DNA from 3 places in the Halomonas sp. Ps84H-12 genome. Region 3 is predicted to be linked to each of the others. Evidence: predicted binding sites of a transcription regulator. Region 3 holds the regulator's gene; each other region holds the start of a gene.

Region 1 (4,279 bases), on a different contig from region 3:
TAAAGAAGAACAGAATCGCCAAACCAGCACCAGCAGGCAGCGTAATCAGCCACGACATAGCAATGGTACCAATCACTCGCAGGTTAAGCGCCGCCATACCACGGGCCAAGCCTACGCCCAGCACCGCGCCCACTAGGGTGTGAGTGGTCGAGATGGGCAGACCAGTACCCGATGCCAGCACTACGGTGGTAGCCGCCGCCAGGGTGGCCGCAAAACCACGGCTAGGCGTCAGCTCAGTAATGCCGGTACCGACCGTCGCGATGACTTTATGGCCATAGGTAACCAAGCCAACGACGATACCGCCGCCACCTAGTACCAGTACCCACCAGGGCACAAGGGCCGAGCCCTCAATTTCACCGCCGGTTTGCACCACGCTGATCACCGCTGCCAGCGGGCCAACCGCATTGGCAACATCATTAGAGCCGTGGGCAAAGGCCATGGCACAGGCGGTGAAGATCATTAGTACGCCGAACACTCGCTCCACGTTGGCGTAACCAAAATGGTCGTTAGCGGTCTTTTCGAATTTGATGCGGCGCTGCATCAGCATGCCAATGCCCATAATGACCAAGCCGAGCAGGATGGAGAGCAGCAGGCTTTGGTTAAAGGTCAGGTCGAGCCCCACGTGGGAGAGCCCTTTGGTCAGCGTGACCATGGCAACAATAAAGCCCACCAAAAATACATAGCCCGGCACGTAGCGCTTGGCGGCGGTAAACGGGTTATCGTTTTCAAAAATCAGGTGGTGGACCGATTTGAACAGCACAAAGCCGATGGTACCGGCCAGCAGCGGGGAAACGACCCAGCTTGCCGCAATCTTGGTAACCGCTCCCCAATCCACGGTAGAAGCCCCCAGGCCTGCCACCGCGAAGCCCACAATCGCGCCCACAACGGAGTGCGTGGTGGAAACGGGCCAGCCTTTCATGGAGGCCACTAGCAGCCAGGTTCCCGCTGCCAGCAGCGCCGCTAACATGCCGTACACCAGCAGCTGTGGGTCTTCCTGCAGCAACTCCGGGTCGATGATGCCTTTACGAATGGTGTTGGTAACTTCGCCACCGGCCAGCCATGCGCCTAAAAACTCAAAGACAACGGCAATAAGGATCGCCTGTTTGATGGTAATCGCTTTCGACCCCACCGAGGTTCCCATGGCGTTAGCGACGTCGTTTGCGCCGACGCCCCACGCCATAAAGAAGCCAAATACACAGGCCAGAATGATAAAAATGTCACCGTGCTGGGCAATAATCTGCATGAGTATCCCTTAGCGTGCGGTCAAAATCTGCAGGCGGCTACCTACGCGTTCAGCGCGATCAGAGACTTCGCCCACCCATTCAATGATCTTGTAGAGGAAGATCACATCCACCGGCGGTAGCTGGCTCTCAAGCTCAAACAGCTGACGACGAATCGCCACCTGCTGGCTATCGGCCTGGTGCTCAAGGGTGTGCAGTTCGCGGATCATGTTTTGCATGACATCGGAAACATTGCGACCAAAACCGGATTCCAGCAGGTCTTTCAATTCTTCAAGCGCTTGGCGAGCTTGGGCCACACAGGCCACACTGGTGCGCATGTAGTCGCGCATCGGTTCGGCCAGCTCATTGGGTACGCGCATTTTACGGCCCAGCATAATGCCGGTAATGTCGCGCACTTTATTGGCAATCTTGTCCTGAACACTGATCAAATCGAGCAGGTCAGAACGCGATACCGGCAGGAACATGGTGTTAGGCAGGTTCAGCCGCAGTTCTGTTTTCAGGGTGTCGGCGTCGTGCTCTAAGCGCGTGACGTTCTCGCGCAGCTCAGCCGCCGTGTCCCAATCACCGACAAGTGTTGCCTCGAAGAACGGCAGCAGTTGGTCGGCACATTCATTGGCCTTGACGATGTGGGCCAGCAACGGCTGGAATGGCGAGCGGCCAAACATCGCGGAAAAAGGGTTGGAGGTTACCATATAGCCTTTAGCCTGTTTTCGGGGAGCCTGGAAATGGCGGGCGCCAGTATAAAGAGTGCGTCCGCCGCCGTCATGAAAAGTTCATAATGTCATCAAAAATTAACCAAAATGTCATAATAGTGAGGTGGCGATTGTCATGAAAAACTCAACCAGTATGCCAGCACCGACCGAGGTAGAGCTAAAACTGGCACTGCCACCCACCCAGATCGACGCGCTGTTACACCATCCGGTGCTCGCCAGCACTCCCCCCGTTCAGCAGCAGCTGGCCAACACCTACTTCGATACCCCGGCGGGAGATTTAGCCGCCGCACGAATAGCGGTGCGCCTGCGCCAGCTGGATAGCCAAGTATTGCAGACGGTAAAAACCGCCGGCCAAGGGGGTGGCGGGCTCTCCAGCCGACAGGAGTGGGAGTGGCAAGTTCCTGACCCCAGCTTAGATCAATCCGCCCTGGCCGCCCTGCCGCCCTTTCAAAACGCGTTAGCAGACAAAATTGCGGCACTGCGCTCGACGCTAAGCACAGACTTCACCCGCCGCAGTTGGCAGCTTGCCTGGCAAGGCAGCAAGATTGAGCTGGTGCTGGATGAGGGCGAGATCGTTTGTGGCAAGGCTCGCGCGCCGATTTGCGAAGTGGAGCTAGAGTTAAAAGCAGGCGACCCTGAGGCGCTATGGTCGCTGGCGGCCGAGCTGGCCAGCCAAGTACCACTGCGTCCCTCCGACAGCAGTAAGGCATCGCGGGGCAATGCGCTGGGCCGCCAGCAGTGGCCGCTGCCTGATGCCCAGCACCCGGCCGAGTGGCTACACCGCGCGACAGTCGCACTCGACGCCTATCACGATAGCGGTGACGCGACGCACTTAATCGCCGCGCAGCAGGCATTGGCAACGCTTGCCCAGCACCCGCAGCTGGATAGCGCCGCACGGGCAGATGCTGAGATGCTGCCTAAGGCATTAGATAGCGCAGGCATGCCCACCACCGCCTACGGCGCGGCTGCGTTAAATTTGGCTCGTCGCTTCGCTTATGAAACCGCGCTACGCTAAACACGTTTCAACCACTCATTAAGCCCACCTCAGGATGACGCGATGAGCTTTCCCCTTACTCCCGGCGCCGAAGGACTCCGCGCCCGGCTGTTCCATATTATTTTTGAATCCGATACGCCGGGGGCGAAGGCGTTTGATATTGCGCTAATCGTCGCCATTCTGCTCAGCGTTGCGGTGATTTTGCTCGATAGCGTTGAGATCTATGCCGAGCGTTATGGGCATATTTTCTTCTACATCGAATGGGCCTTTACACTGCTGTTTAGCCTGGAACTGCTGGTACGGCTTTACTGCCTTGAACGCCCCACGGTGTATTTAAAAAGCTTTTACGGCGTGGTGGATGTGATTGCAATTATCCCCACTTGGCTAGTGCTACTAGTGCCTGGCGCGCATGCGCTGGTGATGGTGCGGATTTTGCGGGTGTTGCGCATCTTCCGCATTTTGCGACTGATGGAGTTTGTGGGGGAAGGCAGGCTACTGCTGGATGCGCTTAAACGTAGCCTGCGCCAGATTTTGCTATTTTTCAGTAGCATTCTCATGGTGGTCACACTGTTTGCCGCGCTGATGTACACCATTGAGTCCCCTGAGTCGGGCTTTACCAGCATCCCCATGTCGATATATTGGGCCATCGTGAGCATTACCACCGTCGGGTATGGGGATATTGTGCCCGCCACTTCGCTGGGCAAAGCCATCACAGTGATTCTGATGCTGATTGGCTACTCGATTATTGCCGTGCCCACCGGGGTGTTTTCTGCCCAAGTGATCCGCTCGATTCGTGAAGACCGCTACTCAGAAGAAGCCTGCCCTGGCTGCGGCCACGACCGCCACGAAAAGCGTGCCCGCTACTGCCTGCGCTGCGGCACTTGGCTGGATGAGAACAGCGAGGACCCGCGCAAAAAAGCGCACAAAGAGAGCAGCGACGATGAGACGCCAAGCGAGGATAAATAGCACCTCGCCGATACGAAAACGGAGACGCTAAGCGCCCCCGTTTTAATAGTGCTCAGTGACCGCTACTCTTGAAACGGCGTTATATCGCCACGCCCTTCCCGCACGACTTTGGGCGGCAGTTCACGAAGATCAATCACGCTCGTTGGGTCAAGGTGGCAGGCACCGCCATCAATAATCAAATCCAGATGGGCACCAAAGCGCTCGCGAATCTCCTCGGGGTCGCTCATCGGCAGCGCCTCGCCAACCGGAATCAGCGTCACGCTCATTAGCGGCTCACCCAGCGCCTCTAGCAGCGCGTGGGTGATGCGGTGATCGGGCACCCGCACACCAATTGAGCGGCGCTTAGGGTGCAGCAGCAAGCGCGG
Region 2 (4,279 bases), on a different contig from region 3:
AAGCAGCTGTTCATCGATGATACCGCCGCGCTCTCACCCAATGAGATGCGCTCACGCTTGCGCCGCGTGGTACGCGAGCACGGCAATATGGCGCTGATCATGATCGATTACCTTCAGCTGATGCAGATCCCAGGCTTTTCTGAAAACCGCACCGGTGAGATCTCTGAAATCTCCCGCTCACTCAAAGGGTTGGCAAAGGAGTTCAACTGCCCGGTCGTGGCGCTTTCGCAGCTGAACCGCTCGCTAGAGCAGCGCCCCAACAAGCGCCCCGTGATGTCGGATTTGCGCGAATGTGTCACGGGAGACACGTTGGTCATGCTGGCTAATGGAGAGCGACAGCCCATTCGCGAGCTGGTAGGGAAAACGCCTAGCGTTGTCTCGTTAGGGGAGAACGGTAGGCTCCATCGCTCCGCCACGGATCTAGTGTGGTCAGTGGGTGTCAAACCTATATTTGAAGTCTCCCTCGCTAGTGGGCGGCGTATTCGTGCCACTGCTAAGCATCGCTTAAAAGCACTGTGGGATTGGAAAACCGTGGCCGAGCTGAAGGTGGGTGACCGTATTGCGTTAGCAAGGCAACTCCCCGAGCCAGAGAACCCGGTGGTATGGGAGGAGCACGCGCTTATCCTGCTAGCCCATTTGTTGGGCGACGGCAGCTATGTCAAAGGCCAACCGCTACGTTACACCACGGCCAGCGAGGCGAATAGTGAGGCTGTCCAGTGCGCCGCTGAGCAATTTGGTTCAACCGTTACCCGCCAGGCCGGGCGTGGTAACTGGCATCAGCTCGTCATTGCTGGTAATGGCAATCGCTGGCATGCACAAGGGGTAGGGCGTTGGTTGAAATCATTGGGGATTTTTGGGCAGCGCTCTGCTGAAAAATATATTCCTAGCGATGTTTTCAAGCTCTCCAATCAGCAGCTGGCGCTATTTATGCGTCATCTGTGGGCAACCGACGGCAGCATTACGACGGATAAAAATGGCCGAACCCGGCTCTACTTCGCAACGGTTAGCCGTCGCCTTATTGATGATGTTAGCGCCCTGCTGCTGCGCTTCGGTATTGTGACCAGAATTCGTCACGTTCTATCGGGTGAAGGTGGCGGATGGTATACCGCAGATGTATCGGGAAGCGAGCAACAGCAGCGCTTCGCCCGGCTGATTGGTGCATTTGGTCATCAGCAGCCAGCGCTGGAGCGAATTAAAGCGTCAACGATGACGGCCAACACCAATATCGATACTTTGCCGCAGGAGGTATTTGATCACGTTAAACAAGCCATGGCGGCGAAAGGGATAAGCCAGCGGCAAATGGCGGCGATGCGGGGTACGGCCTATGGAGGCGCATCGCACTTTAGCTTCGCACCTTCACGTGCCACGCTCAGCAGTTACGCTGACGTGCTCGGTGATGCTGCTTTATCGCAAATAGCCTCCAGCGAGCTATTTTGGGATCAGGTCGTCGAGATACGTTCCTGTGGGGAAGAAGAGGTGTTTGACTTAACCGTACCGGGGGATGCGTGCTGGTTAGCCGACGGTATCGTGAGCCATAACTCGGGAGCGATCGAGCAGGATGCTGACGTCATTGCCTTCGTTTACCGGGATGAGGTGTATAACCCGGATAACCCTGACAACCAGGGGATTGCGGAGCTGATCATCGGTAAGCAGCGTAACGGGCCGATTGGTACGGTGCACATGGCCTTTATTGGTAAATACACGCGCTTTGAGGACCTGGCTCCCGATAGCTACGGCGAAGCGTTTGGCGATTAACTTGAGCGACATGGGGGAGAACGTATAATGCGCACCCTCATGAGCAGATAGCCTTGAGCAGATAGATAGACAGGAGTAGCAAATGGCAGGTGGTTTTAGGCGCGGTAACCGCAAGCGTCTTCCTAAGTTGGAAGGCCGTGGTGAACTCCAGTCGCTAGAGCGCGAGGGGCCTTTTAAAGAGTGGCTGGGCATGCCCGACCTTTATCGCTACTTTCTGGTAGTGGAGGGAGAGAAGTACAGCTACCAAACGGAAGATGCTGAACTTCCCGTCGCGGTCGACGACAAAGTAGTGTTTCGGTACAAAGAGACCAAAGGCGGTAATTGGATTGACCGTAACTCGCTGGGTAAGGCGATTGATCCGTCCGAGTATCAGTAAATCGACCATAAGTTGACGAGCTGGTCAGGAACTCTTTTCTGTTATTGCCCTCTTAGGCAGTTAGTGCCAAGGTAATATTATTGTCATGGGGCCGCGTCATGCTGTGCTCCATGACGATGACCAATAACAGGAGGGAACCATGGAACTGAAAGAGCTAAAACAGTTCGTCGCAAGCCACGACAACTTTGAGATTCGGGTGATTACCCATTCGGGAAGCCGCTTCTACCAAGTAGAGCTAGAAGATGTAGAAGGCGAACGCCATATACTGATGCAACGTAATAAGCCGATGCTGTTCCGTTCATTAGATGACGTTTATCTGGAGCTAAAACGTGCAGGCATCCATCGCGCTTACCTGGTGCAACATGTGCCGCAGGATGAAGTGATTGGTCACGACGCCCATTACAGCTCGCCGCTGACCTCGCGTATGCCGCTAGTTTTTTAATCACTGGTTAACGTAACGGTTTAACCTAACGCTTTTCCCACCACGGCCCCAGCCGGATACGGCGTCGGGCAAAAAAACGGTAGCCTGCATCCATCATGCTTCGCAGGCCCGGTAAGCAAGAAAGTCTTACCAGCCGCCGGTAGCCCAACACCGCATACAGGGCCCGGCTGGCGTCCATGCCGATAAACCATCTCCCCTGATTATCCTACCGGTTTTATGCAGGTGATGTGGCACGTAGCGTGCTTCTTCAGCCACTTCGCATAGCGCAACCACCGCATTGGAAGGCGCGTCGCAAAGCGTTGGAAGCGTCAGCGTGAGCTGGTCACCCAATACGAGCAGTAACGGCTTAGACATGAGTTGGCCTGAGATTATACAAATAGTGTTGATAGTATAACTTTATGCCGCGACTTTGCCGAAAAGTGTTAAGATTTTGCCCATTATGTACTGCACCTAAGGAGTGAGCGAGATGGCCGATAGCGTTGTAAAGGATCAACCCGGTGAGGGGCGTTTAACTCATGCGCCCAGCAGTCACCCTGCGGTTCCCCGCGCCAAGGTGGGCGTAGTTCTGGCCAACCTGGGAACACCCGATGCCACCGACTACTGGTCCATGCGCCGCTATCTCAGCGAGTTCTTATCCGATAAACGGGTTGTGGATTACGCCGGTTGGAAATGGCAGCCGCTGCTGCAGCTGATCATTCTCACCAAGCGGCCTTTTTCATCTGGCCATGCGTATAAAAGTATTTGGAATAATGAGAAGAATGAAAGCCCGCTGCTAACCATCACGCGTGCCCAAACGGAAAAAATGACCGAGCGCTTAAAGGCGTTGTATGGCGATGATGTAGAAGTTGATTTCTGCATGCGCTACGGCAACCCCTCCACCGATAGCGTGCTAAAGCGTATGAAAGAGAAGGGCTGCGAGCGCATTGTGTTCTTCCCGCTTTACCCGCAATACGGCTCGCCCACCACCGCGACGGCGAATGATCAGGCGTTTCGCACGCTGATGAAGATGAAGTGGCAGCCCTATATTCGCACCGTGCCCGCTTATTTTGAGCATCCTGCCTATATCCAGGCGCTGGCGAATTCGGTACAGGAAGCTTATGACGGGTTTGAGAGCCGCCCGACCAAGTTAGTTGCCAGCTATCACGGGGTGCCTGAGCGTTATTTAATGGAAGGCGACCCCTACCACTGCCAATGCCAGAAAACCACACGGCTGCTGCGTGAGAAGCTGGGCTTAAGCAAGGAGGAGGTGGATACCGCCTTTCAGTCGCAGTTTGGCCCCGAGAAGTGGGTTGGCCCGCAAACAGTGGAGCACGTTGCCGAGCTGGCCAAGCAGGGGCATAAGCATATTGCGATTCTTTCGCCAGCATTCTCTTCTGATTGTGTGGAAACCCTTGAGGAGATCAAAGAGGAGATCCACGACAGCTTTATGGAAGCGGGTGGCGAAACCTTTAGCTATATCCCCTGTTTGAATGACCGCGATGACCATATAGATGCACTGTTAGCAGTGGTCAATAACGAGCTCTCTGGCTGGTTGTCGACACCGTAAAGTCGCGTATTTGCTATAAAAATCGTCTAGCGTATTACGTTAGGCGGTTTTTTATTGGGGCCGTCTTTTCTAGAAATGTGAGAAACGCTAGTATAAGGTTTGTGCATATAAAATCACACTTATTCAACGTTTAAGCGGCTTGTGCATCTGTATAGGCGGC
Region 3 (4,279 bases):
GAAGCGTTCGGTGAGACGCGGGATATGCACCGGATCGATCCCTTCACCGTCGTCGTCCACTTCGATGCAGGCACTGCCATTGGGCAGAGCCGCCCAGCGGAGCGTGATTTGACTTCCCTCCGGCGTATAGCGCACTGCGTTGAATGCCAAGTTGGAGATCGCACTGCGCAGCTCCTGCTCACTGCCGATTAGACGCGCTTCGCAATCGAGTGCAATCTGTACGCTATGCTGCTGGTTCGAGAGCGCCAGCGCATCCCGGCGAATGCTCTCAAGCATCGACCCAACCTCAAGCGGCTGATGATCTTCGCCGCCTCGGTCAATCTCCAGGCGTGACAAAAGCAGTAGATCATTCACCAGGTTCTGCATACGCTTGGTCTGCTCTTCCATCTGACCAATGCCTTTACTCAGGCGCGGTGGCAGCATCTCTTTAAGATCGCCGTAGGTTTCCAGATAGCCGGAAAGAACGGTGAGTGGGGTGCGCAGCTCATGGGAAACGTTAGCGACGAAGTCGCGGCGCATCTGCTCTAGGCGATGCAAGCGGGTAATATCCCGCGCCATAACCAAGCGCTCGTCGTCGCCATACAGGGTGATTTGGTACTGCAGAATACGCCGCTCATCAATGGGCGAGGTGAGCGTGAGCGGCTCGCCATACTCCCGGGCATTGAAGTAGCTGATGAAACGCGGGTCGCGCAGCAGGTTAGTAATGTGCTGACCGCGGTCATGGGCGGTTTGCAGGCCTAGCATGTCGGTGGCGGCACTGTTCCACCACTCTAAATCACCATGGCGATCCAGCATCACGACGCTATCACGCATCGCTTCCGAGGATTCTTGAATACGCGCGAGGGTTGCTCGCAGCCGGCTTTGGGTAATGCGTTGGCTTTTTTGGTAACGGTAAAGGCGATCGAATAGCTCGCCCCACATGCCAGTTGCCGCAGGAGGCTCATCGTGCGGGTTGAGCGTTAGCCACTTGAACAGCGCCCTAAGCTGGCGGAGTTGATACACCAAACAGAGCGTTAGACCCGCAGCTAACCCGAAACCGGGGTAACCTAGCAGCCATCCCAGGCACATCCCTAGGAAAGCCAGCCAGATAATTCGCCACAGTTCACGGCTCCACAAACGCACGATTACACCCGAGCAGAGAAACGATACCCAGTGCCACGCACTGTTTGAATCAGATTCTGATGCGCTTCACCTAGCGCTTTGCGCAACCGGCGAATATGCACATCCACCGTGCGCTCTTCTACATACACATTGCCGCCCCACACCTGATCAAGTAGCTGGCTACGGGTATAGGCGCGCTCTTGGTGAGTCATAAAGAATTGCAGTAAGCGGTACTCGGTAGGGCCCATCTCCAGCGCTTTGCCATGGGCGCTGACGCGATGGCTCACTGGGTCCAGTAGCAATCCATTGATTTCGATGGGGTCTTCCACACCGCGCGGGGTCGCCCGGCGTAGCACGGCTTTAAGACGAGCCACCAACTCGCGGGGGGAAAACGGCTTGGTGATGTAGTCATCCGCCCCCGCCTCCAGGCCCTGAATTTTATTATCCTCTTCGCCTTTGGCGGTCAGCATAATAATTGGCAGCTCAGCGGTGGCCTCTTCGCGCTTGAGACGACGGGCCAGCTCGATGCCGCTGGTGCCCGGCATCATCCAGTCCAGCAGCAGCAGGTCGGGCTGGTGGTCAACGACCATCGCATGGGCATCCTGGGCGTTGTCCGCTTCAAGCACGCGATAGTCAGCCATTTCCAGCGCCACAGCGATCATCTCGCGAATGGGTGCCTCGTCATCGACAATCAGTACGGTCTTGGCGGTCATCCAGGGCCTCACGGTGTTCTATGAAAACTCGTTTATACAAAACAGTTCAATGACATGTCTGTGACGATGACACCATGACTTAATGACAATTCTATGACACCCAGCATAATTAGCCAGCTGCAGGCCACCAGCTCAGAACAATTCCGGCAAACACCAAGAGCCCTGACCAGTGGTTATTCAGAAACGCCTGGAAGCAGCGGTCGCGGTCACAGTGAAAAATTAACCGCTGCTGATGAGCAAACGTCGCTGCCATGCCTACCAAGCCCAGCCAGAAAAAACCGCCTAACTCAACCCGCAACCCCACCCAGGTAAGCAACGCCAGCGTAGCAAGCTGCAGCAGGCCAATGATGAAACGGTCGGCGCTGCCAAACAGCACCGCGGTGGATTTAATGCCGATTTTCAGATCATCGTCACGATCCACCATGGCGTATTGGGTATCGTAAGCCACCGTCCACAGCAGGTTAGCGCTAAATAGCAGCCAGCCTTCCAGCGGCACATGCCCCAGTACCGCGCCAAACGCCATCGGGATCGCCCAGGAGAAAGCCGCCCCGAGCACCACCTGAGGAAAGTGTGTGTAGCGTTTCATAAACGGATAAATAAATGCCAGCAGCACACCCCCAAGCGAGAGCAGCACGGTAAACCAGTTGGTCAGCAGCACTAAAATAAAGGCGGCAGCCACCAGCGCCACAAATAGCAGCTGCGCTTCGGTTTCGCTGATCCGACCGGTGGCCAGTGGCCGCTGCTTGGTACGCTTTACATGGCCATCGAAGTGGCGGTCGGCGTAGTCGTTCACCACGCAGCCTGCGGCGCGCATCACATATACCCCGGCAATAAAAATCAGCAGTACATCGCGGCCTGGCACGCCCTCTGACGCGACCCACAGCGCCCACAGCGTTGGCCACATCAGCAGCCAAGTGCCAATGGGCCGGTCCAAGCGCATTAACTGTAAGAAATCTGCCAAACGGGCCCACCCGGTCGGGCGCAACAGAGAACGGTCCATGCTCATGCTTACCTCGTCAAAAAAGCTGCTGCGTTAGCCTAGCGCGACGGAAGGCCCAGCGCATCCGCCATGGTAGATAAAAAATACTCCTGAACCAGTAACGAAAGCCCACCATGTTCAAAGACAGAGCGCCGCCCCCATAAGCTATTGGCCGATAGCCCCGGCTGCTGGTGGGTAAAACGTGGCGGCGTCGCCGTGGCTTCCAGCGGCCCACGAACCAAGTCGGGCTGCTGAAATAGCCAACTGCCTAACGAGCGTTCGCCCAACTTCCCTAACCCTTTTCCCTGTAGCTGGTGAAGCGGGGCCACCGAACGCGCTACCACCCACGGCGTTTCATCAACACACAGCGCCACCTCGCGCAGCCACGCGTAGCGGCGTGGCGCGATGCTTAGGGCCAAGGCTTCATCGCGCTGGGGCAGGCCAATGGTTTGGCGCAGCAAGCGCACCCGAAACGTTCCCGGCTCGCCTGCTGCCATGAGGCGCGCGGTTAAGGAATCCGTGGACGCTACCCACTGCCACCAAGGCGCACTCATGGCTGGCTGAGCGGCTGCCACGGGCAGCCACTGAGGGAAGAGCGAAAACGCAGGTGTGGATAACACAGGGGCGGTCACCTAAGCCTCCAAGGCGGTCAATTCAGAGCGGGCTAGTGTAACATGGTGGCTTTACAGGCTTTTGTTCCTCTGACGTTTGGTGACGGTATGCCCGACTCACACACGACATCTTCCAGAACACCTCACCACCACGCCGCGCTGGTGATTGTGGGCACCGGCATGGCAGGCGTTGGCCTCGCTCGCGCGCTGCGACGCCAAGGGGATACGCGCACAATCACGCTGGTCAGCGCTGACAGCGGTGATGATTACAGCAAACCGCTGCTGTCGACAGGCTTCGCCAAGCGCTTGAGCCCTGACAAGCTCGCCCAGCGCAGCGCTGAAGCGCTCGCCGATGAATTAAACGCACAGATCGTTACCCACACCCTCGTCACGCAACTGGATGTGGATAACCACGTACTGCAACTCAGCAGCGGAGCAACGCTTGGCTACGATGAGCTAGTGCTCGCCACCGGCGCGGCCCCTCGCACGCCGTTTCGCATACCGAGCGAGCTGGCCGAGCGCTGTTTTACCGTCAACGACTTGGATGACTACCGCCGCCTACACGGAGCACTCAACCAGCCTACTCGCGTCGCGATTATTGGCGCCGGATTAGTCGGCTGTGAATTCGCCAACGACCTACACGCAGGTGGGCACCAAGTCACTGTGATTGCACCAGAGAGCGCCCCTTTGCCGCGCCTACTCCCTGAGCGGCTGGGTAGCGCACTGGCCGATACGTTTCAAGAGGCTGGTATTCGTTTAGCGCTTGGACGCACCTTAGAGACATTATCCCAAGATGCAGACAACGCTTTGACGCTGCAACTCGACAATGGCGAGCGCCATACGGTAGATATCATCCTATTCGCGACCGGTTTGGC

What was found. Region 3 encodes PhoB, which activates phosphate uptake and scavenging genes when phosphate is short. Its sites were predicted from a motif close to TGTCATANNNNTGTCANA; they were not measured.
Region 1: the regulator PhoB is predicted to act here: its motif matches at 2,021-2,038, upstream of NH344_RS13855 (CYTH domain-containing protein).
Region 2: the regulator PhoB is predicted to act here: its motif matches at 2,202-2,219, upstream of NH344_RS07160 (DUF6482 family protein).

The regions. Positions count from the first base shown of each region.
Region 1 is NZ_JAMXSJ010000029.1:31,621-35,899, reverse strand. It holds gene NH344_RS13865 (inorganic phosphate transporter) at 1-1,243, opposite strand, end outside; gene NH344_RS13860 (TIGR00153 family protein) at 1,253-1,933, opposite strand; gene NH344_RS13855 (CYTH domain-containing protein) at 2,070-2,969, shown strand; gene NH344_RS13850 (ion transporter) at 3,012-3,914, shown strand; gene NH344_RS13845 (L-threonylcarbamoyladenylate synthase) at 3,977-4,279, opposite strand, start outside.
Region 2 is NZ_JAMXSJ010000010.1:26,789-31,067, reverse strand. It holds gene dnaB (replicative DNA helicase) at 1-1,755, shown strand, start outside; gene NH344_RS07165 (hypothetical protein) at 1,838-2,131, shown strand; gene NH344_RS07160 (DUF6482 family protein) at 2,271-2,573, shown strand; partial or broken gene NH344_RS07155 (DCC1-like thiol-disulfide oxidoreductase family protein) at 2,599-2,778, opposite strand; partial or broken gene NH344_RS07150 (cryptochrome/photolyase family protein) at 2,781-2,927, opposite strand; gene hemH (ferrochelatase) at 3,040-4,119, shown strand.
Region 3 is NZ_JAMXSJ010000009.1:87,812-92,090, reverse strand. It holds gene phoR (phosphate regulon sensor histidine kinase PhoR) at 1-1,122, opposite strand, end outside; gene phoB (phosphate regulon transcriptional regulator PhoB) at 1,125-1,814, opposite strand; gene ubiA (4-hydroxybenzoate octaprenyltransferase) at 1,924-2,814, opposite strand; gene NH344_RS06800 (chorismate lyase) at 2,853-3,425, opposite strand; gene NH344_RS06795 (FAD-dependent oxidoreductase) at 3,513-4,279, shown strand, end outside.